Regions from separate parts of the Ferdinandcohnia sp. FSL W7-1320 genome, predicted to be linked through region 1. Evidence: riboswitches for the same ligand, from Rfam matches in the RefSeq annotation. Region 1 holds a riboswitch; the other holds the start of a gene.
What was found. Region 1 has a riboswitch for cyclic di-AMP ahead of NST91_RS18325 (dicarboxylate/amino acid:cation symporter). Riboswitches for the same ligand answer to the same signal wherever they lie in the genome.
Positions count from the first base shown of each region.

Region 2: another riboswitch for cyclic di-AMP. It lies ahead of NST91_RS20765 (cation:dicarboxylate symporter family transporter); the one in region 1 lies ahead of NST91_RS18325 (dicarboxylate/amino acid:cation symporter).

Region 1 covers NZ_JBBPAM010000001.1:3,709,274-3,725,462, forward strand. The annotation lists gene cudC (choline uptake/conversion transcriptional regulator CudC) at 1-314, shown strand, start outside; gene NST91_RS18280 (hypothetical protein) at 320-583, shown strand; gene NST91_RS18285 (tetratricopeptide repeat protein) at 759-2,018, opposite strand; one part of gene NST91_RS18290 (IS3 family transposase) at 2,515-2,925, shown strand; one part of gene NST91_RS18290 (IS3 family transposase) at 2,928-3,848, shown strand; gene NST91_RS18295 (PTS sugar transporter subunit IIA) at 3,899-4,396, opposite strand; gene NST91_RS18300 (ATP-binding protein) at 4,595-5,869, shown strand; gene NST91_RS18305 (SOS response-associated peptidase) at 5,888-6,565, shown strand; gene sstT (serine/threonine transporter SstT) at 6,936-8,171, shown strand; gene NST91_RS18315 (DUF3231 family protein) at 8,242-9,252, opposite strand; tRNA gene NST91_RS18320 (tRNA-Val) at 9,388-9,460, opposite strand; cyclic di-AMP (ydaO/yuaA leader) riboswitch at 9,673-9,823, shown strand; gene NST91_RS18325 (dicarboxylate/amino acid:cation symporter) at 9,970-11,199, shown strand; gene NST91_RS18330 (alpha/beta hydrolase-fold protein) at 11,311-12,036, shown strand; gene NST91_RS18335 (2'-5' RNA ligase family protein) at 12,150-12,665, shown strand; gene NST91_RS18340 (GNAT family N-acetyltransferase) at 12,673-13,095, shown strand; gene NST91_RS18345 (DUF421 domain-containing protein) at 13,173-13,847, shown strand; gene NST91_RS18350 (hypothetical protein) at 13,860-14,102, opposite strand; gene spoVIF (sporulation-specific transcription regulator SpoVIF) at 14,241-14,495, opposite strand; gene NST91_RS18360 (YjcZ family sporulation protein) at 14,647-14,784, opposite strand; gene yjzK (protein YjzK) at 14,886-15,113, opposite strand; gene pseI (pseudaminic acid synthase) at 15,678-16,189, opposite strand, start outside.
Region 2 covers NZ_JBBPAM010000001.1:4,254,697-4,270,885, reverse strand. The annotation lists gene NST91_RS20795 (C40 family peptidase) at 415-1,512, opposite strand; gene NST91_RS20790 (protein YkzT) at 1,726-1,929, opposite strand; gene NST91_RS20785 (MBL fold metallo-hydrolase) at 2,161-3,009, opposite strand; gene NST91_RS20780 (DegV family protein) at 3,343-4,194, shown strand; gene NST91_RS20775 (AraC family transcriptional regulator) at 4,342-5,205, opposite strand; gene NST91_RS20770 (thiamine pyrophosphate-binding protein) at 5,424-7,058, shown strand; cyclic di-AMP (ydaO/yuaA leader) riboswitch at 7,178-7,334, shown strand; gene NST91_RS20765 (cation:dicarboxylate symporter family transporter) at 7,445-8,707, shown strand; gene NST91_RS20760 (LysM peptidoglycan-binding domain-containing protein) at 8,787-10,175, opposite strand; gene NST91_RS20755 (sugar-binding protein) at 10,395-11,402, shown strand; gene NST91_RS20750 (sensor histidine kinase) at 11,389-12,810, shown strand; gene NST91_RS20745 (response regulator) at 12,835-14,400, shown strand; gene xylE (D-xylose transporter XylE) at 14,764-16,189, shown strand, end outside.

The DNA of each region.
Region 1 (16,189 bases):
TGGTTGATAAGGTATGGAAGAAAGGGATTCGAAAAGACCTTTATGAGGTTGAAGAAGACTGGTATCAAACTTTTATTGACTTTTTTACGATAAAATGGAGGAGTGGCATTTCTATGAATGTAAGTGCCATTCAGAAATCATTAGCTGATCTTAAGGAACTCATAGAGGACGAACAAATTAGCGAAGAGGTTAAAGTAGAAGCAGAAAATGATATTGCAAAGTTAAACAATGCGTTAGAATATTATTTTTGGCTTAACCGGTTAGTAGATAGCTTTGAATCACATGAAATCTTTACATTTGTTCCAAAAGAGTAACGTTTATGAACGTTGCTCTTTTTATGTTAAAAACAGATTACGATTCGTCTGTATCCCTCATCAATTTAATACGATTTCATACGTTACTATATGGGGGTGAGAAAATGCCATTATGGGGCTGGATGTTAGTCTTCTTTGGAGGGTTACTCTTTGTTGGTTTTGTAGTAGACCTTATTTCCAAAAAGAAACGTTCTACCGACTCCCGCAGCATTCAAAATCAAATCGATGAAGTAAAAAATAACCAAACAGATTATCATAATTTTCTATAGAATCAAAGAAAGCAGCCCTCAATCAGGCTGCTTTCTACATTATACCTGTACTTCGTGTGAATCTGGATAGTCATTGTCCACCCATGCAACTCCTTCATTTAATTGATAACCAGCAATTGTCACAAGCCCAAGCACGAATAGTAGCATTAGTTTTTTCATTTTACGATCATCTCCTTTATTGATTTATATGACTATGTTTTTTCAAAGATGAGATTACCTTTGAAAAATAATAGCTTGCTAGCTTATATTTATGATTTTCTTGATAGATTTTTCCAAGTTCCTCTGCATAATAGGCTACGTAAAGGTGATGTTCAATGCCTTCAAAATATGGCAATGCATCCTTTTCAATAAATCTCATCAAGTTATCAGACTTATTCAACAAATAATCATAATAGATAAAATGAATCTTGAATTCAGGATACCCCTGGTGATTCTCAACTATGGTAAACCCTTCCTCAAGCCATTTTTTGCATCCTTCATGGTCTCCTATTTTATAATTTTCTTCAATTAAACCGTGAATCGACCGTAAACGCCCAATTACCATGTGTTCTTCTTTATGTTCAAGGCTATTTACAAATTGCTTAATGGCTTTATTGGATTCACCTAATTTTGAATAGAGGACACCTTGATTATGATAAATTAAACCTAGTAATGACGGGTCTTTTATCCCTTCTGCTACCTTTGTTGCAAGCAAGTAATTCTCTTCAGCCATTTCGAATTCGTTTATTTTTTCATAACAAATTCCCAATAATATTTGACACTCAGCACTCCTTTTTAAATCGTAAAGAGATTGATAGATTGCCAATGCCTTCTGTATATACACGATACTTAAGGCTAATTTCCCCATCCGGTTATTATTTAGACCTTTATAATAATATAAATCAGCCGTTTCCCAGCTCTCAAAGTGTACACTGCTCGTTAAAATCTCCTCTGCTACCTTAAAGTGATCCATTGCAACGGAAAACTGGCTTTTCAAATAATAAAACTGACCAACAAATTTTTCGTAGAAGTAATTCATTCGAATTTCAAAAATATCTTTATATAATTCAATTTTCTTGATATGTTGTTCAGCTTTTTCTAATTGGTTTGTAAATATTAGATACCTTAGTTCAAAAAGAACAAAGAAAATGGCAACCCGTGAATCATTTGTATTCTTACATTCATAAGCATCATAAAATGAAACCGCCTGCTCCCTTTTTCGAGAAACCATTAGGTGGTACCAATCATAAAGCTCCTTTAGCTGGGCATATTCTTCACTTTCAATTAGCTTGATTCCTAATCGATCACATAATAATTCAAGTACCTCTATGCTTGCAGAGGTTTGGTTATTTTCAATTTTTGAAAGATAAGAAATTGAGATAATCTCATGTGCCAATTCTTCTTGTGTCATATTGTTTTGAATTCTAAAGAAACGTATTCTGCTTCCTATCTCCATCTTTCATACCCTCTCATTGACTGGTTATAGAGGCAATTCAAAAAGCCATCAAATGAAAAACTTTGAATCCTGTCATCATCTGGTCTCTCCGTTCTTCACGTATTTAAAGTGTACGCTCCGTACCTATAGCGTGAGTTCCTAGACCTTTTCGTTTCTGATTTGTTGACTGTCTAAACTCTTATAATAACTTTTTCTAGAAAATTGGTAAAAACCCTCTTTTAATAAATAGGGCAAAAGACTCATTTTTCAGAGCAACACGATGGAAGTCACACTGACTTTTGCCATATTGAGTGTCTTTCTTTTCTTTTTTTATTCATTAAAACCTATGCTCTGTTCTGATTAATATGTAAAGACATGTTCAAATACACAAAAAGTACTATAAAAAAAACGGTCCCAGATAGTAAACTGTACCCTGTGTAGTAGACACATTAAAAAAAGTCTGCTGCACAGGGTCTTTTTATGTACAATAGATTAAAAATAGTGCGGGAGAGATAGTATGAGTAAAAAAATATTCTCGGAAAAAGAGATCGAATTACTAGCTAAAAATCCATATGTAAAATCAGTAAGTCCCAAAGGTATTACCTATTCAGATGAGTTTAAGGAGCACTTTATAACTCAAAATGACCTGGGGAAGTTTCCTAGAGAGATATTTGAGGACTGTGGGTTCGATACTGAGGTATTAGGTATGAAACGGATTGAGTCTTCTGGAAAAAGATGGCGAGAAGCTTATCGTAAGCACGGAATTCTAGGACTTCGTGATACAAGATCAGGAAACTCAGGTAGACCAAGGGAAAGAGAGCTTTCCACTGAAGAAAAATATGCAAGGTTAGAGGCCGAAAATAACCTGTTGAAAGCAGAGAATGAACTATTAAAAAAGATACGATTCGTAGAAAGGGGGATGAAGAAGAAATAAAATTGTCAGCTGACCAGAAATTTAACCTTATTCATTCCGTTATCGAGAAATACAATCTAACAAGGATGGTAACCCACCTCTGTAAAGTAGCTGGTGTGTCCCGTCAGGGATACTATAACTACTTTTCTGCTAAACAAGTTCAGAGAAGGAAGGATCGGGAGAAAAAGGATGAATCCCTTCGGGACCTGGTTTTAAAAGCATACAATTTCAAGAACCGTAAGAAAGGGGCTCGTCAAATTAAGATGGTATTGGCAGGTCAGTTTAGTGTTGTTTTCAATCTTAAGCGAATCAGAAGAATCATGAAGAAATACGGGATTGAGAGCCCTTTTAGGAGAGCGAACCCCTACAAGCGCATCATTAAGGCTACGCAGGAGCACAAGGTCGTCCCGAACTTACTTAACAGGGAATTCAAACAAGGAATCCCACACAAGGTCCTTCTTACGGATATAACCTACCTATATTTCGGAAAAGGTAAAAGGGCTTATTTATCAACCATTATTGACGCTTCCACCAATGAAGTCTTAGCTCATCAGGTCTCTGATCGAATTACTTTAGATATCGCTACGGATACACTTAAGAAGTTAAAGAAAAACAGGAGAATCAAACTGGCTAAAGGAGCTTATATACATTCTGATCAGGGAGGTCACTATACCAGCCCTGTTTATCAAAAGCTGGTGAAAAAATTCAAATTGGAACAATCAATGTCTAGGAGAGGTAACTGTTGGGACAACGCCCCACAGGAATCATTCTTTGGTCATTTTAAGGACCTGGCTGATATAAAATCATGTGAAACTTTAAAAGAACTTAAGCAAGAAGTGAAAGCTGCCATCCACTACTACAATCACTACAGATATCAATGGAATATGAAAAAGATGACCCCTGTTCAATACAGAGATCATCTTCTTAAAGTAGCCTAGCTTTTTTTAAAATGTCCTTTACAAGGGGTACAGATTATAGGACCGTAAGCTTATTTTTTCTTCACTTTTGCAAGCTCTGTTGAACCCGCTGTTGCTTGGCCACTTCCAATTATCTCAAACGTTTCAACTGCATCAAAATTAGTGATGATAATTGGTGTAATTGTACTCGCTGCCTTCTCTCTAATTAAATCTAAATCAAAGGTTACGAGATCGGTTCCAACCTCAACTTTATCCCCTTCTTTTACATGTGTAGTGAAGCCTTCACCCTTCATGTTCACTGTATCAAGACCTATATGTATAAGAAGTTCTAAACCTATTTCAGTTTTTATACCAATAGCATGTTTAGTCGGGAAGACCTGAATTATTTCACCTTTCACAGGAGAAACGACTTTCCCTTCTGACGGATCGATCGCAAGGCCATCGCCCATCATTTTTTGAGAAAAGACAGGATCTGGAACCTCTTCTAGGGCAAGGATTTTTCCATTTGCAGGAGCCACTAACACTTCCTCAATTTTTTTATCTTTACTTCCAAATAATTTTTTAAACATAATAAGCCTCCAATATTATAGATATGTTTAGTTGTATCATACCCATATTAAGAAAAAAAGAATTATGATTGGGTTGAATAGCATATCTCATTTTGTCAAAATATTGTCGAGTATGCAAGTAATATAGAAGGATTATCGGTGAATATGTCGAATTTCTAACAAAAAGCAGTATTCAAAAATTTTAGAAATAAGAGGGAGATGGAGCAAAAGTTGTTAGAGCATATTGGACATGTTCTTTACCATGTATTAATCGTTATTTTTCCTATTCTTATATATTATTTATTGACTATCCAAGATAATCATTCTTCTCCAAAGCTTCACCGAAATAAACTTCTTGGAATGATTATCATTATGCTTCTTTTAACTGTCACTTTCCCAGTAACATACGCGAATGGATTCGCTTATGATTTTCGGATAATCCCGATATTTATCGCATTCCTCTATATAGGATTTATCCAAGGAATTGTTGTTATATTAATTATGCTAGGTTATTTATTACTGCTTGGATATACTAACGTTCTCCTGTCTATTATGAATTACGCAATTATTGTATTCATTTTTTATTTTCTCTTAAAAAGGTACCATTCTCTTCTATTAAATAAAAAGCTAATCACACTTACATGTATTTACAGTTTCATTGTTATAACAAGAGCAATTACCTTAGTAAAATATAACCAAGTTGATCAAATTCTAATTATGATCCTTTTTTCGTTTATTACGTGGATTACCATCTTATTAGTAGTTCTACTTATTGAGAACTTAAAGCAACAAATTCTCTTACAAAGGGAATTAAGACGTTCTGAAAAATTGAACGTAGTTAGCCAACTAGCAGCATCAGTTGCCCATGAGGTACGCAATCCGCTAACTACAGTAAATGGATTTCTTCAGTTAATTATTCGAGATGATAACATTACTGATAAACAGCGAAATTATATCGTTATTACCCTTTCTGAATTAAATCGTGCACAATCGATCATAAATGATTATTTATCTCTTGCTAAGCCAAATAATAGTAATACTGAATTGGTAAACATCAGCGAAGAACTATCAAAAACGGTTGAACTCATGACATCTTATACAAATATTCAAAGCATTGAGGTTGAAACCTTCATTGAAGACTCGCTATACATTAACGGGAATAAGGATGAAATCAAACAAGTCTTGATAAATATTATTAAAAACGCAATAGAAGCAATTGGAAATGACGGCTTATTGCAAATAAATGCTTTTGCAACAGACCAAGACATTATTGTTAAAATCACTGACAATGGTCCTGGAATGACAAAAGAACAACTTTCCAAAATAGGTACCCCTTTTTATTCAACAAAAGATAAAGGAACTGGCGTAGGGCTGACCATTTGTTTTCAAATTATTGAGCAATTAAAAGGTTCAATCGATGTAGAAAGTACGGTTGGGATAGGAACCTCTTTTCTTATCAAGTTACCAATATCCAAAAATCCTCCAATATATTAAAACATGAGGTGATGCATAATGTGTGGTCGATTTACTCTTTTTGCAGAGTACGAAGATATACTTAACCGTTTTGATATTAAAGCGGCAATTGAACAAGATTTATATCAACCAAGCTATAACATTGCCCCTTCACATTCGGTCCTTTCAGTTATAAATGACGGTACACAAAATCGCTTAGGTTATTTACGTTGGGGATTTGTACCTTCATGGGCAAAGGATGAGAAAGTCGGATATAAAATGATCAATGCACGCGCTGAATCATTGGCTGAAAAACCAAGCTTCAGACATGCCTTTAAACATAGACGCTGTCTGATTATTGCGGATAGCTTTTATGAATGGAAAAAAGGGCCTAACAAAACAAAAACACCGATACGAATTAAATTAAAATCGAATGATATATTCGCAATGGCGGGAATCTGGGAACGTTGGAAATCTCCGGATGGGCATACCTTATATTCTTGTTCAATCATTACCACAACCCCAAACGAACTAATGAGGGATATTCACGATCGTATGCCAGTTATATTAAATAAAGAGGACGAACAAGCATGGCTTAATCCATCTCTAAAGGATGTATCGAGGGTTTCACATCTACTCAAACCACTGACTGCTGACAACATGGAGGCATATGAGGTTTCGTCTTTAGTAAACTCGCCTAGCAATAACTCACCAAATTTAATTCAAAAAATATGTTAATGAAGAAAACGACTAATTTCTATCACGGATTAGTTGTTTTTTATTTTTTTAAAAGCTAATTATCTCAAAACTATTATTTTAGTATACCGAAACTCTTGTGACTATAAGGTAGTCATTTTTACTTATGTATAGGTTTGAAAAACTTGATTTCTATGATCAATAATGCCTATACTTTCATAACTTTCCTTTATGTCAAAGAGTTCTATGTTTTTTAAATACCAAATTTTTCACCTTAAAATTTCATTTCCAACTCTTAAATTTTATACACAATTGACAATTTTCGTGTTAAACTAACAAATATTATATTATTCATATAATATTAATTTCATAAGATAATAAGATGGACAACCATGAAAAAGGGGGAAAGAATATGAAAGAAATCTTTTACAAATGGAATCAGATTAGCCTAGTTAAACGTATATTTGGTGGTATTATCGTTGGTATCCTATTAGCATTAGTCGTACCAGAAGGAGCAAAATGGGTTAGTATTTTTGGTTCATTATTTGTAGGTGCACTAAAAGCTGTTGCACCTGTATTGGTCTTATTCTTAGTTATTGACGCCATCTCTAAACACAGAAGTGGAACCCAAACAAATATCAAATCGATTATCGGCTTATACGCAATAAGTACATTCTTAGCTGGATTCGTAGCCGTTTTGGCAAGTTTTATCTTTCCAGTAAATCTGTCACTTGTTTCTGGTGCAGAAGACCTTTCACCTCCAAGTGGTATTTTAGAGGTCCTTCAAACATTACTATTTAATATTGTAGACAATCCGATTAATGCCCTAATGAATGCAAACTACATCGGAATTCTAGCTTGGGCAGTTGTTCTTGGAATTGCATTAAAAAATGCAAACGACACAACTAAGACATTAATTACCAACGTATCTGATGCAATCGCAACAGTCGTAAAATGGGTAATCAGCCTAGCTCCTATCGGAATCATGGGTCTAGTGTTCGACGCATTTGTAACAAATGGACTATCTGCATTAATGGAATATGGAAAAATCCTAGGCCTTTTGCTTGGCTGTATGTTCTTTATTGCACTTATTGTGAATCCTTTAATTGTCTATTTCTACATTCGTCAAAACCCATATCCACTTGTATTTAGATGTCTAAGAGAAAGTGGGCTAACAGCCTTCTTTACTCGAAGCTCAGCAGCAAACATTCCGGTTAATATGAACCTTTGTGAAAAACTAGGATTAAATAAAGATACTTATTCTATTTCAATCCCATTAGGCGGAACTGTAAATATGGCTGGTGCGGCAGTAACGATTTCTGTTCTTACTCTTGCAGCTGTTCATACACTCGGCATTCAAGTTGATTTTGCAACAGCTCTAATTCTTAGCGTCTTATCAGCAATTTCAGCAGCAGGTGCATCTGGTGTTGCCGGTGGGTCACTTTTACTTATTCCTTTAGCGTCAAGCTTATTCGGAATTCCGAACGATGTTGCCATGCAAGTCGTTGCAGTTGGTTTCATCATCGGTGTCCTACAAGACTCTTGTGAAACTGCTCTTAACTCATCATCGGACGTACTTTTCACTGCAACTGCTGAATATGCTAAGAAACGTAAAGAAAAGAAGAATGTTACGGTTAAGTCGGCTTAATCCTTTATTTAAACATATTAATAAACACAATAAGACAAAGGGACTGATACGTTCTCTTTGTCTTTTTTTATCAAGATTGTTTTTTAATAATTTTTTCTCTGTTATCTGTTTGTGGAGGCTCCTCCAACCACCCATGTTTAATCATAATATTTGCCCCATCCTCAGCGTACATCGAAATTTCTGGAATTAATGATGCATATCTAAATCCTATATCTCTCCTTGGACTAGCCGCCATGGCCATTCCGAAATTCCCAATACCCGCTGCAATCATTGCTGACACATGAAACATAATAAGTTTATCAGAGAAAACACTCGCATTACTATCTGTAACAGCTGAATCCCAACTCATTGGAGCAGGAAGATCCTCTTTGATTAAAAAGTCGCTAAAAAGTTCTATATATTTTTGCGAAAGTTTCTTTCCTCTTACTAAGAATTTTTTTACATCATCACCTTTTGCAGTTTGTGCAAATCCTGTCATCAGTACCTTACCAATCGCATTGGTCTGTATATTTAAAAATAAATGACTAATTTCAATAGAGGTTAGTGCTCTTTTCTTCCCCATGAAACCAGCTAAAAAATGCTGTTTCTCTACAAAATCAACCTTGTCGGGAATAGATATATACGGAGGTCTTACATATATTCCTTGTTTTAACATTAATTCACGTGTTTGGTCCTGCAATTCAACACCTAAATTTAATACCCGCTTATGAAAAGCAATTACATCGGGCCGTGTCGCAAGGCCCAGTGCTCCACTACTACCTGCCATTCCGAGAATAGACATTTGCCTTAGGTACATTAATACGAAAGTATCAGAAAATAGTCTAGGAGCTTTAAAATCTACATCCTGTTCTGTAAATCCTAATGGGATAGGAAATTCTTCTTTTTCAAAAATTTCACGTACAATTTTTTGGTTTTCTTTAGATGCTTCCAGTGTATATTCAATAATTGGACGTACTTCCTCATCTTCAACTTTATCTAAAAAATACAAATTAACACATTCAGCTAACGTATCGTTTATGTATTGTGTCCATAAGCTCGACATCTCCGCAGCTGTTAGACGAATCTTGTTTTTATCCTCCATGTGAACGAACAACCTCCCAGTCTAGTCCTAACAAGGATAATTTCTCCAAAAACGGATAAAATTATTATAATTATTATCCAAAGTCTAAAAATAAACGCAAAAAAATCACTTGAGAAAACTCAAGTGATCTCATGATGATTCCGAGAGGGCTCGAACCTCCGACCCCTACCCTGTCAAGGTAGTGCTCTCCCAGCTGAGCTACGGAATCACTATATGAATAATTCATAATATACATCCGTTTTGAGTGTTTGTCAATTAAATTCTAGTCATTTTATCGTGAATACATAATTTTGTGGTTTTTGCTATTTGTCGTTCACTATTTTCCTATGAAAATATTAACATCGTAAAAACCATAAATATATGTTATTATTGACATATATTCATTTTATTTGTATAAATATAATATCAAGGCAAAGTACAATTTAATAGTCGCTGAATTCCCATTTTTGGGAAACGGGGGAACCATAAACGTGCAAAAGAGCACACGGGGTGAATCCTTTTTTATAAAGGTAGGAGATACTCTTCATCCGAATCCGACAGCTAACCTCGTAAGCATTTGGAGAGAGCATTGTTGCGCAATTTTATCGATAAGCCACGAGCCACACTCTCGTGGTTTTTTGTGTCTTACGAAAAGAATGCTGTTCTTCGACATGCGCATTCCCATTTGTTTTGCCAAAAAAAGAAAACACTTTCAATACAACTTAGAGGAGGTTTTTTATGTCATTAACTAAGAAGATTTTATTAGGTTTAGGTCTTGGTGCGATTGTAGGTCTTATTTTGAATTTAACATCACCTACTGTTTTTGAATATGCAAATACGTGGGTATTCGTTCCATTGGGTCAAATTTTCTTGAATTTAATTAAAATGCTTGTTGTTCCAATAGTCTTGGTATCTATTACTCTAGGAGTTACTGGCCTTGGTGATCCAAAGAAGCTTGGAAGAATTGGTGCCAAAACGATAACATATTTTTTAGCAACTACAACGATAGCGATTACAATTGCCATCGCTCTTGCTTCCATTTTCAAACCTGGTGCTGGTGGAGCTTTTGATACGCAAGGGGCTACTTATGATGGGGCTACTGAAGCTCCTCCATTCATGGAAACCTTAATTGGAATTATCCCGACAAATCCATTCACGTCAATGACAGATGGTAATATGCTTCAAATTATTGCATTTGCAATTTTTATAGGTTTTGCTCTTACCGTGTTAGGCGAAAAAACGAAAGGTATTGTAAATTTATTCGAACAAGCAAATGAAGTATTAATGTATCTTGTTAATCTTGTTATGAAGACGGCTCCTTATGGTACATTCGGATTAATTGCAACAGCTATTGGTGGCCAAGGGTATGCTGCAATAAAAGCAATGCTTGCATACTTCCTAATTGTACTTGCCACTCTACTTATTCACGCAGCCATTACTTATGGTGGCACGATTGCATTATTGGCAAAACGAAACCCTATTGAGTTTTTCAAAGGTTTTGCGCCTGCGATGACAGTTGCTTTTAGTACGTCAAGTAGTAATGCTACACTCCCTATATCAATGGAAACTGCACAGAAAAATCTTAAGGTTCCTGAACCAATTAGTAGCTTTGTTCAACCATTAGGTGCGACTATCAATATGGATGGTACAGCTATTATGCAAGGTGTAGCCACCATTTTCATTGCACAGGTATACGGATTTGACCTAACTTTTACTCAAATTATTATGGTTATCTTAACGGCTGTACTTGCTAGTGTAGGTACTGCTGGTGTTCCTGGTGTTGGTTTAATCATGCTAGCAATGGTTCTAAATCAAGTTGGTTTACCACCAGAAGGTATCGGTTTAATTATTGGTATTGATCGTTTACTTGATATGACACGTACAGCCATCAATATCACAGGTGATGCTGCGTGTGCTGTATATGTTGCAGAATCTGAAAAGAAACATATGGATGAAGCAGCAGCTTAATTTTTAATTTGTACCGAAAGCGACAGGGAGTTTTTCCTGTCGCTTTCCTATTTTTCAAGCGTTATAATAGTGATGCAACATAATTGATCGAATGTTTGGAGGTTTAAAAAGATGACGATTAATAAAGGTACTGTTAGGGAAATGACTATACATAGTAAGATTTTAAATGAAGAACTTGAGCTTATCGTTTATTTGCCTGCTACCTTCTCCCCTCTATATAAATATAATGTACTCATTGCTCAGGACGGGCGCGATTACTTTAATCTAGGCAGGGTTGCGAGAGTTGCGGATAAGCTAATTGAAACAAGTGAAATAAGCAATACCATAATTGTTGGAGTTCCTTATAAAAGCGTTGCAGACCGCCGTAAGAAATATCACCCAGATGGTGAGCAGCATGATTTGTATAAGCGTTTCTTAGGGGAAGAACTTGTCCCATTTCTTGATCAAGAGTTCCCGACCTATCAAATGGGACAAGGACGTGCATTAATCGGGGATTCTCTGGCGGCGACGATTTCACTACTAACAGCACTTGAATACCCACATACTTTTGGAAAGGTGATCATGCAATCTCCCCTTGTAAATGATCATGTTCTGTTACAGGTTGAAAGTTTTGCAGACCCATATCTCCTTGACTTATATCATATAATCGGGACAGGTGAAACCGAGGTGAAAACAACAAAGGGTAATATTGAGGATTTTTTAACGCCAAACCGAAAATTACATAAGCTCATTGTGAGCAAAGGTTTTTCCTATTTCTATGAAGAATTTAACGGTAATCACACGTGGAAATACTGGCAGCCTGACTTACCAAGGGCACTTTCAAAAATGCTCAAATAGCCGTTTTTTTATTCTATCATTTTCAAATATTTGATATAATTATATTATTATTTTTCGTTTACAACATTTGGTACTTCACTTTTTGAAATTTAAAACTATAGGAGGGCAATAAAATGAAATACGGCATTGTTATCTTCCCATCCAAAAAACTTCAAGACATCGCGAATTCATATCGTAAACGGTATGACCCGCATTATGCATTAATCCCACCGCATATCACACTAAAAAACACATTCGAAGCATCCGATCATGAGATTGTGGATATTACAAGGGAATTAGCAGCGGTAGCTAAACAGGTAGATTCATTTAAATTAAATGTGTTAAAGGTGAGTTCGTTTTCTCCTGTAAACAATGTAATTTATTTAAAAGTAGATCCAAATGAAGAATTACAGACATTACATAATGCCTTACACTCTGGCTATTTTGCTGGAGAACCTGAATATGCATTTGTGCCACATATTACAATTGGGCAAAAACTATCTAGCGATGAACATTCAGATGTGTATGGTCAGTTACGTATGTTAAAAATGGATCACGAAGAGCAAATTGACCGTTTCCACCTCCTCTATCAGTTAGAAAATGGTTCTTGGACCGTTTACGAAACATTTCGTTTAGGAAAGGAAAATTAATGACATTATGGAAGCAAGAATTGTAACGAACAACAATGAAAAAGACGATGCCTACACAATAAGAAAAGTAGTTTTCGTTGATGAACAAAAAGTACCTCTTGAAGAAGAGATTGACCAATTTGAAGATGAGGCAACACACGTTGTCCTTTATGATCATAATGAGCCTGTAGGAGCTGGCCGTTTCCGCGTTGTTGACGAGTACGGCAAAGTGGAGCGTATCTGTGTTCTTGCTTCACATCGAAAAAAAGGTGCAGGGAATTTGATTATGCATAAGATGGAGGACATCGCTAGAGAGCAAGGCATTTCAAAATTAAAGCTCAATGCTCAAACGCATGCAGAAAACTTCTATAAAAAGCTTGGTTATGAAACCGTATCTGGTCTTTTTATGGATGCTGGAATTCCTCATGTCACAATGGTTAAGGAAATATAAGGATGTCGAATGACATCCTTTTTTTCATGGATAAAAAAGGGTAAACCTGCTCATTCTACCATAGAGAGGTGAATGAGTTGGAATTTTTTAGAATTGCATTTGATTTAGTAGTTGGTCTGTTAGGATTACTGGTTCTTACAAAAATATTAGGTAAAACACAAATTACACAAATTACACCTTTTAATTTTATCTCTGCCTTAGTACTTGGTGAATTAGTTGGAAATGCGGTTTATGATCAAAAAATTGGCGTATTACAAATACTATTTTCCATTATTGTATGGGGAGTATTAATTTATGTAATTGAATTAATAACTCAGAAAGTTCGAAGGACTAGGCCTTTTCTTGAGGGAAAGCCAACAATTATTATTCATCAAGGAAAGATAATTAAAGAACATTTAAAGAAAAACAAACTTGATATCAACCAATTACAGCATCTTCTTCGGGCGAAGGATGTTTTTTCAATTAGAGAAGTAGAGTATGCAATTTTAGAAACAGATGGCTCCATTAGCGTCCTAAAAAAATCTAAATATGACCCACCCACACGCCAAGATTATAATATGGCGGAACAGAAGGTTCGTCTCCCTATTACATTAGTAAGTGATGGCATATTAATTCAAGAAAACCTAGAGGAAAGTGGATTTACTGAGGCATGGCTACATTCGGAATTGAAAAACCAGGGGGTAGCCACGTATAAGGATTTGCTTATTGCAGAATGGCATGAAGAGGAAGGCCTGTACGTTCAAGAATTTTAACCTTCCTATTTTTCATATAGACTCGTTGTAAAGCAGCCCTTTGCCAGTATATTGAGAACGAATATTTTCAATATATTGGCTTTGTTTTTTTGTCATTGCTTTACGTTCAACATGGTTTAAGCCATGCATTTGCTGATTCATATTTAATGACATTGGATTTACTGGATTTAACTTAATTTGGTTTGTTTTATAGATTGTAGTCCGATGTACATATTGAGTATATTGTTCATTATTAATTGGTAATATATATCCCATGTTTTGCCCTCCATCCTTTTTCATTAGTTTTATGTATCGAGCATTTACATTATGTTATATATTAAAATTTTCGAAGTATCTCCTGTATTTATAAGGGTCGTATCAGAAAAGGCCTGGCAATTTCGCCAGACCACACGCTTACTTTTTATTAATCATTTTTGAAATAGTGTTAAAGTCCATTTTTTGGTCGCCATTTACAATGCTATTAACAATTTTGTCTTCAAGCTGTTTGTTTACCGGCTTATTTGCAATTTGTGAAACCTTTCTAATTACAGAGCGAACTGTGTTTTCATCCTTAAAATTCGCATTTTGCAAAGAGTTTGCTAACTGGAATACATCCTGCATATTTACGCCTGTTTTCTTTTCGATATTCTTAAAAAAGTTATTGTCCATTTTGAAGCCTCCTTACTTTGTGTTATATCGTATGACCCCCGCCTAAAAGTGGTGCATGTCGCGGGGTAAAACCTAAATTCATTATTTCGGGTAATAAATGGAGAAAGTACGAGTCGTTTGACTCGTACCTCAATTTGGGGGAATGTTGATATTAGTTATAGAAAGAAGCACCTACAATAATTAATAGGATGAATAATACTACGATTAATACAAATGTACTACCGTAGCCATATCCGCCACCGCCATAACCGTAGCCGCCAAAGCCGCAACCACCGAATCCGTAGCCCATATTTTTGCACCTCCTCTTAAAAAGAGTACATTATAAAATATGTTACTAAGTGTGTTTTGGTGAGGACAGGAACACAGGGCAAACGCGGAATTTCAGGGTCCTTATCCCTCTATGTTTTTCTCTAACTCTTGTTGTTTTTTAGAAAACCATTGATCAAGTTTTTCCATTCTTGATTCAAACTGTTTTTCAAATTTACTAGCCTCAGTATCTAACTTCCTTAACCCCTTTTCGTTTTCTGAAGCCCATTTATCTAATTTTGCCTTCGCTTCATCATGGTCTTTGTAGTAATCCGCAACAAAACGTTCGATCTCTTTTTCAAATTTGCTCATAACGCTACACCTCCAAGTACTATATAAAATGCTAAAAACAGGCTACCTGAGCCTGTTTTTATCGTTCGATTTACTTAATTGCGTTATGTGCGTTAATACAACCTGCACCATAGGTATTTAAAATCAATACCTTTCCATTTATCTCACCTTTTAGTAAATCTTTTTTATATCTTCCGGAATATATTTTTTATTCTGTTTCTTTTTATATTTTCTTAGGTTTCATTGATAACTTTTCGAGTGTTTTGTGCAAAAAACAGGGTGTCCATGTAAATGGGCGATTTAAATTTATTGGTTTTTTCTGGGGCTTTTGACCATTTTGGAACCATAATTCCTTATAAATTGAACCATTGAAAATCCAAACATTTTACTAACCACCTTAATTACTATAAATTAATGTAAGAAAAGTTGAGATAGTTTTTTAAGCGGTGTTTGTCCAATTACGACCCCCAATTTTCTAGTATTCATAGATTTTTAATAGATTTGTATTACTAATTAATTTAATGTTTCTTTATATAAAAAAACAGACTAATCAGCCTGTTTTTTCTTGTCTATCAATATCTGTTTTTATAAAAGTTCCCATGTTAATGGTGTCCCACGTTTTGTGTCTTTTGAAATTTTTTTCCCTAATAAATTCTCATAGTACCTTGGATGTAATCCAAAACCAGGTCTAATCGATTTTAGGTTTTCAGAAGTGAAGACATCACCAGTTTTCATATCTTTTGTAATATATAGTGAACGACGATATTTTTTTGAGGGTATTTCATGATTCGTTGGTCCATACGTTATTTCTCCTAGTGACTGCCAAGCTCTTGCTGTCTCAATGACAAGTAACTCCATCTCCTCTGGTTCAATTGAAAATACAGAATCTACCCCACCATCGCTTCGATTCAATGTGAAATGTTTTTCAATAACCGTAGCACCTAATGCAACACTTGCAACAGCTACACCAATTCCCAAGGTATGATCTGACAGTCCTACCTGACATTGAAATAATTCTTTTAAATGAGGTATCGTATTTATATTTGTATTTTTAGGTGATGCTGGATACGAACTTGTGCATTTTAACAAAATAATAT
Region 2 (16,189 bases), 550 kb from region 1:
GAAAATCACAAATAGCATTATAAATAGAGTGCTATTAGCAATGGTTTTAGCACTCTGTTGGAAAAAAATTGATGGTAACATTATTTCTTATTAGTTGTGCTGTGAATTTTTAGACCATATGAGGAAGATGAATATAAAATGACTATAAAATTACTGCAAACTAACAGTATAATTGAACAATATAGGAGTGTAGCCTTTCACATTCAATATGATGCAAAGAATAAGAAACGGGTTTGGAACAATTTATCCATAAAACTCTTGATATGTGGCCCTCCGGTGAAGACACGTCTTGTTAATTTGAATAAATAATAAATTTGACCCTGTTCTCGCGCTCCTCAAGTTTTGGATGAGGCTTTTTTTTTACAAACCTACTAAAAAGGAAGTCCATCCCTGAGAATGAACTTCCTCTTGTATTTAATAAAACCTCTTAAAGCTTTCAAAATGTTTTTTCCAATAAGAGTCATTTACATTCGAAATGACAACTCCGTCATTTGAAGCATGAATGAATTGGTTGTTTCCAAGATAAATCCCGACATGAGAGATACCAGATTTATAGGTTCCCTGGAAGAATACTAAGTCTCCAACTTTAGGTGTATTAACATAATAAGAGCGCATATGGTAACCCTCGCTTGAATAACGAAGGGTATCTAATCCTGCTGACTTATATGCATAGTATATGAATCCACTGCAGTCAAATCCATTAGGTGTAGATCCACCCCATGAATAGCTGATTCCCAATTGGTTTTTAGCTACTTTAATCAACTGATCTACGTTATAGCTACTATTATTTGATGGGGTTTCAACTGTAGGAGTTTCTACTTTTTCCCCATCACCAATCGTAAGCTTTTGGCCAATGTAGATCATATCTGATTTCAAGTTGTTCCATTTTCTAAGGTTTGGAACTGTCACTTTATATTCAATTGCAATTCTTGATAGAGTATCGCCTGACTTAACTGTATAAACAGTAGCGGATTGAACTTTTTCTTCTTGAGGTTGCTCTGTTTTTTCCGTAGTAGTGTTGTTTGGTTTCTCCGGAGTAGAGTTACTTGGTTCCTCAGAAGAAGTAGGTTTACTTACAACAAACACGTTTCCTGGGAAGATAAGAGTAGAATTCAAGTTATTCCACTTCATTAGTTCATTAATTGAAATCTTATGTTTCACGGCAATACCACTTAGTGTATCACCAGATCTAACCGTATATGTAGTTGCCTTCGATGTACTAGGCTTTTGGGTTTCTTTTTCATTTGTAGGTTGCGTGTTATTGCTGCCTGAATTATTGTTGGTAGTTATTTCTGTCTTAAGGACTTGATTTGGGAAAATAAGATCGCTGTTTAAACTATTTAAGGACTTCAATTGTGAAACGGTAAGATCATGTTTTTGAGCAATCTTCCACAGTGAATCACCACTCTGAACTTTGTACGTGCTTGCTGCCTCAGCCTCTTCCGCAGCAAATAGTGCAGAGGCAATGACTGCAGTCGTAGTCACGGACATATATAATTTCTTTTTACCCAACTCTTGGACCTCCTCATTATTCTATTATTCTAGTTAATAATTATACTATAGAAATGTCTAGGTATGTAGATTAATGTGGAAATAGAGGAATAGTTATCCATTATAATAAGGTGTTTTGCCATAATTGCTCATTCTCTGTCGATGATATAAAAAATAAGCTTGCAGTAATTTAAATACTGCAAGCTTTGTTTATGGATGAAATATTGTCTATGATTAATAACCGTATTCCCAGTCGATTGTTTCTTCATACCAAACGACTTTATCGATGGGGTCAAATTGAACTTCTTTGTCATTTATGGTACATTTTATATTTTTACAATCTTCGAGACTTACTAGATCTTCGTATACATCATGCTCAACGTTTTCTAATACTGTTAGAGAGTGGTCTTTATTGATTAATAATGCTGTACCTTTCATTACCTAGCACCTTCCTTGGAAGATTATTTTCAAACTACTTACAGTATATCTCGAATAAGTAGTTTGAAAATACATTTGTGAAAAGGTTCACATTTCCTTCATATTTCTGTTTGAAATGTTGTAACAATTAAATTCAATTATGAAGATAGAGGAGAAGAATGGTCAATTCCAATACAAATAAATAAATAAATAAACCCCAAGGTAAATAATCACCACGGGGTTACTGTCATGTTACACATACCCATTCACAAAGTATGTGATAATTTCTAAATCATCTTCCGTTAACTCACGTTGAAAATACGAGGCCATCTCTGTTTTGATTTTTTCAAGATTTCCTTTATGTTTCTCAGTCAATAAGACACTAGTCTTTAGTAGTGTTACAAAAGAAGAAAATTCACCCTTAGTTAGTGGTCCTGGATGATGAGAGAGGAAATAGATATCTGCATCGTATTTTTCGATTTTCTCTAGAAGTTTACCCATTTTTTTGATCGTATAGTGCCATTTTTCTGCGTACAGATTTGCATAGAGGCAATCACCGAGAATGATCGTTTTTTCCTCAGCAATGTAGAGGAGATTTGAATCAGCTGAATGGTCTCCACCAATATGTTCGATGATGCAGGTAAGCCCACCGAGATTCAGTTTTATTTGCCCTTCAAAAATAATTGTGGGATTCGGTATGATTATATCTCGATCATTTCGAAGCTCAAGTTTAATCGCGTCTGCACAAAACGGAATCTCAATCCCTGCTTCAACACGTTCATCCAATTCCTTGTCTTCCCATGATAGTTTCTGCAGTTCTCTAATTTTTTCATAGGTCATGTTATTTGCGATTGAGGGCATGTCCATTTCATTCAAACCAAATATATGATCCCAATGCCAATGAGTAAGAGCGAGTATATCTCCGGTGACATGATAGGAAGCTAATTGCTCTTTGAAAAGTTTAGCATGATTAGAAGAGTTTCCAGCATCAATTAACAATGTCTGGTCGTCCCCCACAATCGCTACCAAAATCGGACGGTCTGTTTGTTGAACTGGAGGCAGGTAGAAGAGACGATTGGAAAGCTTTTGCAATGTTTGCATGTGTATGAACTCCTTCAAGATTGTATGTACCGTTCATTATATCCTATTTGTAGAGGGGATAAAATTGAGACTTTATAAAGTCACAGTGACGCCCCGAAACGGCTCGAAGTTTGTCGAGAGTTTATAGATAAACTTCAATCAACTTTCAGTACTTGTTTTCACTTCTTCTTCACAAGAATCAAGCCTCACTAATGCGTAACCTTCTATTTTCAAGCCACATTGCTTTATTTCTACTTAAAAAAATTCTGTAAAACGCTTTCGTATAATGTATAGTTGGTTTAGGTACGATGGTTAACAACCGACCCATAATGGGAGATGAGAGGGGAATAATAATTGGGTAGAATTATTTTAACTACGGAAAGTGGCGCGGATTTACCTTTGGATTGGACGAGCAAACACTCTGTTCAAGTGGTTCCGATGCACGTTATCATGGGTGATAAGGATTATTTAGATGGGGCGTTGCCGGTAGAGGATATATTTGATTATTATGAGCGAACCAAGAAAATCCCCTCCACAACTGCAACAAATGTTTATGAATATGAGGAATTCTTTAAACAGATAAAAACGGACTTTCCCGGTTGTGTCATTATCCATATAGGTTATACGTCTAAGGCATCTTCTTCCTTCCAAAATGCCATTATTGCAACGAAAGAGTTAAATGATATTTTTCTAATTGATGCATTGAACGTTACGGGAGGACTAGCTGCTATTGTGATGTATGCAGTAGATATAGTAGCAAAAGAACCTACGATTGATCCTGAACAGTTAGTCAAAAAAATCGAAGCGATCGTCCCGAAATCTAGGTTGGCTTTTGTTCCTGGCAGTCTAGAGTTTTTAAAAGCGGGTGGAAGAGTAAGTAACCTAGCTTATCTCGGAGGTGCTTTGTTGAAAATTAAGCCATGTATCGAATTAATAGATGGAAAACTCACATCTACTAAGAAGTATCGCGGGAATATGAGTACCGTCACGGAAAAACTGATCCAAGACTACATAAATCAATACGACATTGATAAAGGTCAAATTTATTTAGTATACTCCCTTGGCCTAGATGAAAAGATTAAGGAAAGAATGACCGATGTCGCAAAAGAACATGGATTTGAAAATATCAGTTGGATACAGGCCGGCGCCATGATCTCCACCCATGCTGGACCAGGCGGATTTGGAATTGCAGGCTTGGAGAGATAGAATTTGAAGTCACAGTGACGCCCAGAAGATTGTCGATGGTTTATAAAGCGGATGGGTGCCGCCACCTCCCGACAAAAGGGAGGTGGAAAAAATGACAACCTATTAAGCAATATCTATAGCATTTCAATTAATTTTCAGTGCTTGTTTTCATTTCTTCCTCACCGGAATCCAAACCTCACTATATGCGTACCCTACTTTGTCTTTATTCATTTTTGTGAACGAAAAAGAAGGGACATTAATGACCTCGTAATCGGAAGAGGGAAGCCATTCTGAATAGGTTTTGGCCATGGTTTCTTGTAGTGTTGATGGGAAGGGTCCTTCATTTGGAAAGATTGCCCATGTACATGCTTCGACTGGTACTATGTCTAATCGGTCACTTACTTGATTTTCCGTTGTTAACACACCAATCATGTGGGTTAAATCGCCTTCTTCTTTTATGAAATTAGCGTCAGCGTGGTAAGAGGCATTCACAATTTCATAAGGATCTATATTTTGAAGGGAATGCATTTCTTCTTTTTGTTCGTCCGTTATGCTTTGTGCAAGCTTTACAATCTCATTATTCACGCCTTCAAATTGCATTGGGACCCGTTTGCTTACACCAACTAAATTAAATGCAGGTTTATCTTCAATTCTAAATTCCATAGATGTTCCTCCTTTAACAGTTATTACGAATGAAAGTTTGGGAAACGATTTGCTTATTCCAGTTTTAATTACATCCGATGGTAAAAAACCACTCCATTTTTTAAATGCTCTAGTAAAGCCGTCGACTGATTGATACCCATATTTAAATGCAACATCTGTAACTTTATCACCATGTAATAAATCCTTGTTTGCCTCTGACAATTTTCTGTTTTTAATATATTCACTTAGCGTCAGCCCTGAAAGATAAAAAAAGATCTTTCTAAAGTGATAATCGGATACCCCGGCATATTCAGAAATTCTTTCAAGAGATAGGTCATCAGTTAAACGATTTTCGATATAATCGATCACTTGGTTTAATTCCTTTAACAATGTATCCCTCCTTTTCATGTCTTCATAATAGCAAAGCAATTTATATAATACTCGACATTTTTAACATAAAATATATCGGTTTACTGACAGATATTCAAACGAAGATGTAATGAAAAATATGTTGGACTGTTGATGGATGATTAAAAACATGCTCTGAATAGTAGACCTCAGTAATTGGAAAGGTAAGGGATAAAGTAATTTTAGGAGGGGTTTGTAGCGTGATTTCAGAGTCTAATCAATCAACAAAGGAAACTGTTGCAAGTCTTATGTTAAAGCAACTTGGGATGTGGGGAGTTAAAAGGATCTATGGGGTTGTCGGTGATGCCATTATTGGGTTTATGGATGAACTAGCAAAGCAGAATTCAATACAATTTATAGCGGTGAAACATGAATCGGTTGCCGCCATGATGGCTTCAGCTGAGGCAAAGTTAACGGGTAAGCTTGGCGTTTGTCTTGCAACGATGGGACCTGGTTTAGGAAACTTACTCAATGGTTTAGGGGACGCTTTTCTGGACAAGGCACCCGTATTGGCTATTACTGGTCAGGCTCCCACTCAAAAAATTGGGACAGACTATAAGCAGTATCTTAATCAACAAGAATTAATAAAACCACTCGCAGAATATACGTCTTTGCTCGCACACCCTGACGCCATTATAGATGTTTTAACAAAAGCGATGAAAACATCACTTGATAAAGGGGCTGTTACTCATCTATCGATTCCAAAAGATCTTTTTTCAATGAATTCGACTGCAAAAATTCAGCGGGAACCAAAAATGATACAGACTGCCACATCTATAGATGAACAAGATATCACAGAGGTTGTTGAATTAATGAAAAACGCAAAAAAACCAATGATTTTAGCAGGCCTTGGGGCAATACATGTTGTAAATGAAGTAGAGAAACTAGCAGAACTTTGGGGAGCGGGTATCCTTGTAAGTTTAGGTGCAAAAGGGGTGTTTCCTCAATCCTGTACGCACTTTTTAGGAGGAATTGGACAAGGGGGAAACCCTCATGCTAAAGATCTTTTTCAAGAGTCAGATGTTGTTTTAGTAGTAGGGAACTTGTGGTGGCCGGAAGGATATGTTCCAGAGCATGCGAAGGTGATTCAAATTGATGTTGCGAAAGAGAATATTGGGAAAGGTATACCTGTTGAGTTAGGTATTGTAGGTTCAGCTGAAATGCTTGTCCCACTGTTAACGAAACATCTTCATAGCGTTTCACAAAATCAAACTTGGGTAACAAACATCCAAAAGACAAAAGAAACATGGGATACTCAAAACGAGCAAGAAGGATTACAATCTTCACAACCGCTCCATCCTTCAAGAATTGTTAGAGCTATTGAAAATACTGTTCAAAACGATGCAATTATTACTCTAGATACGGGTGATGTAACTGTTTGGTTCAATCGTAATTTTCGCTCAACTAAACAACAAATCATCTTTTCAGGAGAATGGCGAACAATGGGATTTGGTTTACCTGCCGCTCTTTCAGCAAAACTGTGCTTCCCGGAGAAGCAAGTGGTTGCAGTCGTTGGGGATGGCGGGATTGAAATGACTTTAGCCGATTTATTAACGGCCATCCGATATAACTTAAATATTACAGTCATCATTTTCAATAATCATGCGTTACAAATGGAACGCGATAAAATGATAGCCAGCGGAAGCGTTCAAAAGGATGTGGATTTAACGAATCCTGACTTTGTAAAAATAGCCGAAGCTTGCTCGTGGAAAGGCTATTCAATCAGAGAAGATAGTGAATTAGAAGCTACCTTAAAAAAAGCATTATTACATAATGGGCCAGTATTGATAGAGGTTGAAACTGCGCCAATTTTTCATCCGGAAACAAAGAGCTGACCTTGGAAAGCTGGTCCCGCCCCACTGGAGTGTTAACGCTTTAGATAATCAGGGGTGGGACCCACAACTGGAAATGATCAATAGTTTACTAGAATAATATTTTAGTATAAAATCAGAGTAGTACATTATTGCTAAATCTTTTTCTAGAGCGGGGGACCCAAATTATTCATGCGGAATTTTTTTTTCGCTATTGGTGAGTTCTTAAATAGAAGGGGCTTATTGTTTCCCTTAGTCCTAACCTGAAAGCTAACCTCGTAAGCAATTAAGAGGAAACAGTATGGTAGAATAGTGAATCGGCAACAGCCGTTTATTTGTTATCTTATCTTTCTATATGTTTCCCTAACCTGAGTAATCAGAATCACATTATTAAGAAGGTGGGGTAATTTATGAAAAAATTCAAGTTAAGTTTAGCAAGTCAAATTTTGATCGGTCTTATTTTAGGTATTATCGTTGGTGGGATTTTCTACGGAAGTGAAACTGCTCAAACCTTTCTACAGCCATTCGGAGATCTTTTCTTACGTTTAATTAAAATGATTGTTGTACCAATTGTTCTTTCAAGTATCATCGTTGCGATAGCTGGCGTTGGTGATTTAAAATCAGTTGGTAAATTAGGTGCTAAATCCCTGACATATTTTATTGGAATGACCTTGGTTGCAATTGCAGTCGGCCTTATTTCTGCAAATTTATTCCAACCAGGTGCTGGTCTTGTAATGGAGCAGTTAGAACAAACTGATATCTCAGGTTATGTAGAAACATCAGAAGCGCAAGAAGGAAAATCTATTACAGATACACTCCTTCATATTGTTCCAACAAATCCGTTCCAAGCTATGGTTGAAGGAGATATGCTGGCAACTATTTTCTTTGCAGTTGTATTCGGTCTTGGAATTGCAGCTATTGGTGAAAAAGGAAAACCGGTTTTACGTTTCTTTGAGGGTATGGCAAATGCCATGTTTTATGTGACAAATTTATTTATGAAATATGCTCCGGTTGGTGTTTTTGCATTAATTGGTGTAACTATTTCAAAATATGGATTTGAATCACTTATTCCATTAGGCAAGCTAGCCATTACTGTTTATGGAACAATGATTTTCTTTGTAGTAGTTATTTTAGGATTATTGGCTAAATTTATTGGTTTAAATATTTTTAAATTATTGAAGATGATTAAGGAAGAGTTAATCCTTGCTTTTTCAACATCCAGTTCTGAAACCGTACTTCCGAGGATTATGGATAAAATGGAAAAGGCGGGAAGTCCTAAGCACATAGCAACTTTCGTTATACCAACAGGTTATTCTTTTAATTTGGATGGATCTGTTTTATACCAGGCCATAGCGTCTTTATTTATCGCCCAAATGTATGGAATTCACTTGAGCATTGGGGAACAAATCATGCTAATGCTAATATTAATGGTAACATCTAAAGGCATGGCTGGAGTACCTGGGGTATCCTTTGTAGTGCTATTAGCGACGTTTAGTACAATTGGTTTACCGGCTGAAGGATTGGCTTTTATTGCTGGTATTGACCGTATTCTAGATATGGGACGTACTGCGGTTAACGTCGTAGGTAACTCATTGGCAGCTCTAGTTGTAGCTAAATGGGAAGGCAAATATAACCCACCTACTGAAGTTGAAGCTGTTCAACAAGCATCGTAAATATGTGATATTAAGTAAGCACATTCCTAAAGGAGTGTGCTTGTTTTTGGTTTGGGACAAGGGACCTGTCCCTGTGTCCCTAAAAGGCAAATACGTGGTTTCCTATTGTGGTTGAAACGGTACGACTTCTCAGATAGGAGCTCGATGTTTTGTCAGGGTTGTAAAAGAATAATGCTCCATTCGTTGGATCCTCACCATTAAGTGCCCGTTTTGCAGCTTCTCTATGTTGGTCGTTAGGGGTTGCAGTAAGTAACGCACCATTTTCTGCTGGTGTAAATTGATAGTAACCGTAGCTTTTTTCAAACAAGACATCTTTTATGTTATTAGGAAATAAGGGACTATTTACACGATTCACAATTACAGCACCAACAGCAATCTGTCCCTCTAAAGATTCACCTCTTGCTTCACTGTGTATCATTTTCGCAAGCCATTCCACTTCTGCCTGGTTAACTACTTTCTGTTGTTCTGCAGCGAATGATGTTTCGTTTTGAACCGGAGCAGGGGCACTTGAAACACCTGAAGGAATCGTCAACGTTTGTCCAATCTGCAAACTATCCGAAGATAGATTGTTTGCCTTTTTAATCCCATCCACAGTTGTGCCGCTACGAGTAGCAATACTATATAACGTATCACCTGAAACAACCTGATAGGTAGTTTGATTGGTTTGAGTAGGAGTGGACATACCGCCGGAAGGAATCGTTAACGTCTGTCCAATCTGTAAAAAATCCGAAGATAGATTATTGGCCTTTTTAATTCCATCGATAGTTGTCCCGTTACGACTAGCGATACTATATAACGTATCACCGGAAACAACTTGATGTGTAGTTTGCTTTGTTTGAGTAGGAGTGGACGCACTGTCAGAAGGAATCGTCAACGTTTGACCGATCTGCAAAAAATCCGAAGATAGATTATTGGCCTTTTTGAGCATATCCACGGTTGTGCCATTACGTGTGGCAATACTATATAACGTATCACCGGGAACAACCTGATGTGTAGTTACATTGGTTTGAGCAGGAATATCAGTAATTCCAACAGGAATTGTCAAAATTTGTCCAATCTGTAATGAATCTGAAGAAAGATTATTTACGCTCTTAATTGCATCAACGGTTGTTCCATTAGCTTGAGCAATACTATATAGTGTATCGCCAGCAACTACAGTATGGGATAAAGTCTTCGAGTGTGTCTTTTTCCCAGTTGCGTCAGCTGCAGAGGCTTGAGTTGCAGGCAATGTACCAACACCTATGGCTGATAATAACATTCCACCAGCCATGATCTTAACGGTTTTAACCTTCAATGCAGGAAGAATGTTTTTTATAAAATGAACAGCTTTCCTTTCTATATCAGCCTCTTCCACTAGGGATGAGACTCCTAACTCAGAAGAGTATTCTGTTAAGTTCTCATCGAGGTATAAGATCACTTCAATTCCGTCTTCTGTTTCGTTTAGTTTATATCGTGAAAAACCATCCACCTATTTCACCATCCATTTGTTCTTTTCTACCTATTACTATCCCCAAGTTCTTCATTTTTACAAATTCAAATAATGTAATTGTGAGGAGGTAAAAAGCAGTTCGAAGATCGTCACGAATCTTCGACATGAGTATAAGAACGGATAGAATGCATTAGAATGTCGAAATATGCTATTTTAGTACATAATGACTCTTATATAGTCAATATTCAAGGGGGCAACATGAAGAGGATACGTTTGATCTATAGTTTATTAATTATCTCTTTTATAACAGCTTTAGGTTTTTCCATTTACTTTTATGAACATGTGCAAACGATTAATCAAGAAATGGAAAAGGTTTATTCTCCAGAAGTAACTTTACCAAAGTATCATTTTGTATTAATAGTGGAGGAGATGGAACATGAGTATTGGCAATTAATTGGTGAAGGAGCAAAGGATGCCGGTCAAAAGTATGATGTATTAGTGGAGTATATTGGGCCTGAAAGATCAAATACAGAAGAGCAATTGAAACTCTTTGACAAAGCAATTAAATCAAAAGTGGATGGTATTATCGTCCAAGGCCTTAACGAAAATTTTACCGACATGATAAATAAAGCAGAGCGTCAAGAAATTCCAGTTGTAACGATTGATACAGACTCTCCCGAAAGTATGAGGCATGCATACATTGGTTCAGATAATTACATGGCTGGCCAATTAGCAGGGAAAGCGTTGGTTGAAGATACGAATGGCCTAGCAACTGTCGGTATCATAACCGGCAGTTTGGACAACCCTCATCACCTAGAACGTTTAAAGGGATTTAAAGATGTCGTGGAGCAAGAAGAAGATATAAAAATTGTTGCGGTTGAAGAGTCAAAAATTACAAGGGTGGATGTAGAAGAAAAGGCGTACAACATATTAACGGAACATGAAAATATTACTGCCTTTTTTGGAACGAGTTCTTACAATGGGATTGGAATTGTGTCTGCTGCTAATTCTTTACAAAGGGAAAATGATATGTATGTCATTACTTTTGATACAATCGATGAAAATATGGAATTATTAAAGAACGGGGATATTGGAGCAATTGTGGAACAGCATCCTTTCGAAATGGGATACTTAAGTGTGGAAAAAATGATAGACATTATGAATGGCAAACAGACTAAAGAAATTACTCATACTAATTCATCAATTATTCGTAAAACTTCTTTAGATATTGAAGAAACAATGGTGGTTCCTAATGATAAAAATTAGAACAAAGTTACTTATTTATTTTGCAACCATCTTATTGTTAATTGTAATTTTGTTTGTTGTACGTGAGCAGAGTAATCAAAGCATTATGGAACTTCATAATGAGAACGATGAGTATTTGTTTCTATTAAATGATATTGCGAAAATGACGAATCAAACATTTGAAACGTTACAAATATACGTATACGAACCGCTACCTGAGAACCTGATTGATTATCAAGAAAGTAAGGAGCAACTAGTAAAACTGCAACAAAGGTTTAAGGATATTGAAAAGGAAAGTATTACGAAAAAAAATTATATAAATATCATGACCAGTTTACTTGAACAAACAGATAAGACAGTAGTTGCAGTAGAAAAAAATGACATTGAGGCCTACTCACTGTATATTAGTGAGGCGAATGATACATCTAGCTATATTCACGAAGAAACACTTAGTTTGATAAACAATGAGCTTAGCAATTATAAAGCAATAGATAAGTTATTAGATAAAAAGATTACTTATATGAAGAAGATGGCGATATCCATTCTAGTTGTGATTATCCTCTTAAGCATCTTATTTGCATTATGGTTTTCCAATGGGATAACAAGCACCATCGAAAGACTTTCTTTAGCAGCTAAAGAAATATCTGCTAGACGATATATGGGAGAGGATGTTGTCGTTTCAACAAAGGATGAACTTTGGTTTTTAACAAAGACATTTAATGAAATGAAAAGGAATATTCAAGAATCAATGAGTGAGATAGAAGAAAAGGCTAGGATGGGACAATTACTGAAAGAAATGGAATTAAAAAGCTTACAAAACCAAATTAATCCCCATTTCCTTTTTAATACACTAAACACAATTTCTAAGACATCCCTTATCGAGGGAGCGGAGAAAACAAGTGATTTAATTTCTTCAATCTCGACGTTACTCCGATATAATATTAGTAGTCTTGATCGAAAAACATTATTGAAAGATGAAGTTAAAATTGTAAACGAATATTTTTTTATTCAAAAGACGCGGTTTGGAGATCGAGTTGAGTTTATCGAAAACATTGATCCAAATTGCCTTTCAATTCCAATCCCTTGTCTTACACTTCAACCGATTATTGAAAACGCATTTATTCATGGAATTGAGGGAATGGCGGAGGGGGCCAAGATTGAATTACACATTTATGAAGAAGGTAATATGGTGCTCATAGAAGTTAAGGACAATGGGGTAGGGATGGATGATGAGACACTACAAAGCTTGATGGATCCAAATGACAGTAACGAAGTAACTACGATAAAAGAAGGTACTGGTCATTCAACTGGAATTGGCATGAAAAATGTAATCAACCGTCTTGCACTGTTTCAAAAAGAGAGTAAAGTTGAGGTTGTTTCAAGTATAGGTGAAGGGACTACAGTACGTATTAAATTAGTCAAAACGTAAAGAAGAATAAGTGAGGATTTTTTTATGATAAAGGTCATGTTAGTGGATGATGAACAGATTGAAAGAGATGGTTTAAAAATAATGCTTAGTAAGAAGCGGGGAAATTTTGAAATTATCGCTGAGGCTAAGAATGGAAAACAAGCAGTTGAATTAGCCATCTTACATAAACCAGATTTAGTCTTCATGGATATAAAAATGCCTGAGTTTGATGGCTTAGAAGCGATTAGGAGAATCGTTTCAGTTCTACCTAAAACAAAATTTATTATGGTCTCGGCTTTTGATACATTTGATTACGCTCGAGAAGCAATGAAATTTGGAATTAAAGAGTATTTATTAAAGCCTAGTAAATTGTCTGAAGTTATAGAGGCTTTTGATCGGATGGTCGAAGAAATCGAAAGTGAGAAGCAAAAAGAAAATGAAACAAAACAAATAAATCGACGACTTGAAAGAGCAAGTTCCTTTATTGAAATAGAGTTTATTGTTTCGTTCATTATGGATCACGTTCATGAGTTTAATGAGGAAGACTGGGAGGAATGGCTAGATCTTGAGCATAAACAAGGTTTTGTTGCTGTTTTTACATTTGAATCAGAGCATCTGCATGCTAGTCGTAAAGAAAAAAGCGACTGGTATCGCGTGTTGAAAGAAACAATTCATGACCAGTATTCCCATTGTCTTGTAGGTCCTTTGACCGGATTTCAAGTACCTGTTTTGAGGCTAGTAACTGACGAGGAATATAAAAATCATAAAATAAGAGAAGTGTTTGCTCGGTCGGTTATTCATCAAGTTCAACATTCGCTTAAAGAATGTCACTTATATGCTGGAATTGGGAGTATTATTTCTGATGTTAATCAGTTTTCTATTTCTTATAAGGAAGCAATCGATGCTTTAGAGCTAGCCTATACACAACCTGGTGCAGCCTATATGGTATTTAATGAACGGATTAAGCAAAGGCGCAAAGAACTAGTTCCTTTTGAAATTGAGAAGGAACTAGTTGATGCAGTGAAGAAAGGGGATAGTCAAAAGGGTTTACACATGTTTGAACTATACTTTCAGTCTATTCAACAGGCCTCAGACTATCAGGTTAAAACAATCCATAAGGCGATGGAAAACTTCTTTATTGTATTATCACGTGCCATAAAAGAGCTAGGGTTTGAGGAAGATATAGTGACAGGCTTGGGTCAATTTGGGACAGCAATGCAGATTAAAGAAGCAGCCAAATCACACCTACTCGTGATTATTGAAAGTTTAGCAGAACATCGTTCGAATGGTGTACAAACATTGCTACTAAAAGCAAAAGAATACATAGATAAAAATTATGCTAAAACAATTTCTCTCGAATCAATTGCTGTAGAAATTGGTATTAGTTCTTATTATTTAAGTAAGTTATTCAAGGAAAGGTTTCATCTTACGATTATAGAGTATTTGACAGCTACGAGATTAGAAAAGGCAAAAGAGTTATTATTAACACGTAAGTCATTAAAAGAAATTGCACTAAGTATAGGTTATAAAGATCCAAATTATTTTAGTAGAGTATTCAAAAAGGAAATCGGAATGACCCCAAGTGAGTATCGAACGAAATATCAACCGTAAAAAACAACGATCTTAGGTCGTTGTTTTTACTTTTTTAGGCAGGTAAATTCGGTGATGGGATTGGTTAAGTGATTTGAAGGTCTAACATAAAAAACAAGATAGTCTAGTAATTAACAAGATAATGAAGATGAAAGCGAAAACATTAATGCGTTTACATGATAATTTATATACATAGAAACCAAATGCTACCTGCTTCGAGGTTTATGAAAACGAAATCATACTGAGGAATTAATTCTTCTTCAGGAGGATAGTTGATTTGTTTTGAGGTAGGTTCCTTTTTAAAGAAAGTGTAAGGGTTATCAAAATAGTAATCCTTTCAAGGATGAGAGGGGGAAGAAAGAGGAAAGTCTCTTTCAAAAGTATATGAAAAAAAATAGTAATTTTTCGATTGTATTAATTACATTAGTAGCTACTCTTGGAGGTTTGTTATTTGGTTATGATACAGCTGTAATTTCAGGAGCGGAAGGAGCACTTCAAGCGTATTTTACAGACAGTCTCGGACTGAGCTCACTTGTTCATGGGATTACAGTATCAAGTGCTTTAATTGGCTGTATTATTGGTGGTATTGTATCCGGTTACTTCGCATCGAATGTTGGACGAAAATATTCGCTTGTTGTAGCAGCAGTTTTGTTTATCGTTTCAGCACTTGGATCAGCTTATCCTGAATTTTTATTCTTCACAAAGGGTAATCCTTCGATTGAATTGTTGATTACATTTAACATCTATCGAATTATTGGTGGAATAGGCGTTGGTCTTGCTTCAGCTGTTGCACCAATGTATATAGGAGAAATCGCACCACCAAAAATTCGTGGTACATTAGTATCATTAAATCAATTTGCCATTATTTTCGGTATGCTGGTTGTGTATTTTGTTAACTGGGGAATTGCTAATGGCCAAACCATTGAATGGATAAATGATATCGGATGGCGCTATATGTTTCTTTCAGAGGTAATACCAGCAGCTATATTTCTTGCTCTATTATTTACCGTACCTGAAACACCTCGATATCTTATTCAAAAGAATCAGGATGAGAAGGCGATGTCTGTTCTCAATAAGTTGTACGAAAAAGCTGTCGCTAAATCAACTTTATTAGAAATTAAGTCATCCTTTGACGGCAATAAATCAAAATCAAAACTATTCTCATTTGGGAAAACAATTGTTGTAGTCGGAATTCTGTTATCAGTTTTCCAGCAGTTCGTGGGAATTAATGTGGCACTCTACTATGCACCACGTATCTTTGAAAGCATGGGGGCGGCAAAAGATGCTTCTATGTTCCAGACGATAATTATGGGCTTGGTTAATGTTGTATTCACACTTATTGCGATTTTCACTGTTGACAAATTTGGACGTAAACCGCTCTTAATTATTGGTTCAATCGGTATGACAATTGGAATGTTTGGTGTGGCTGGCATGGCTTTCACAAACGTAATTGGAATCGGTACATTAATTTTCATTATCATTTATACGGCATCATTTATGATGTCATGGGGACCTGTAGTATGGGTACTTCTTTCAGAAATCTTCCCTAACAAAATTAGAGGTCAAGCCATGGCGATTGCAGTGGCTGCACAATGGGCGGCAAACTACTTTATTTCATCGACTTACCCAGCAATGATGGAGTTTAGTGGTGGATTAACATACTCCTTCTATGGAATAATGAGTCTTCTTTCAGCGGTTTTTGTATGGAAGTTTATTCCCGAAACAAAAGGAAAGTCATTGGAACAATTGGAGAATATGTTAAGTAAATCTAAAGAGGCAGTAAGAGAAGGTACTATTGAAAGCAAAAAAA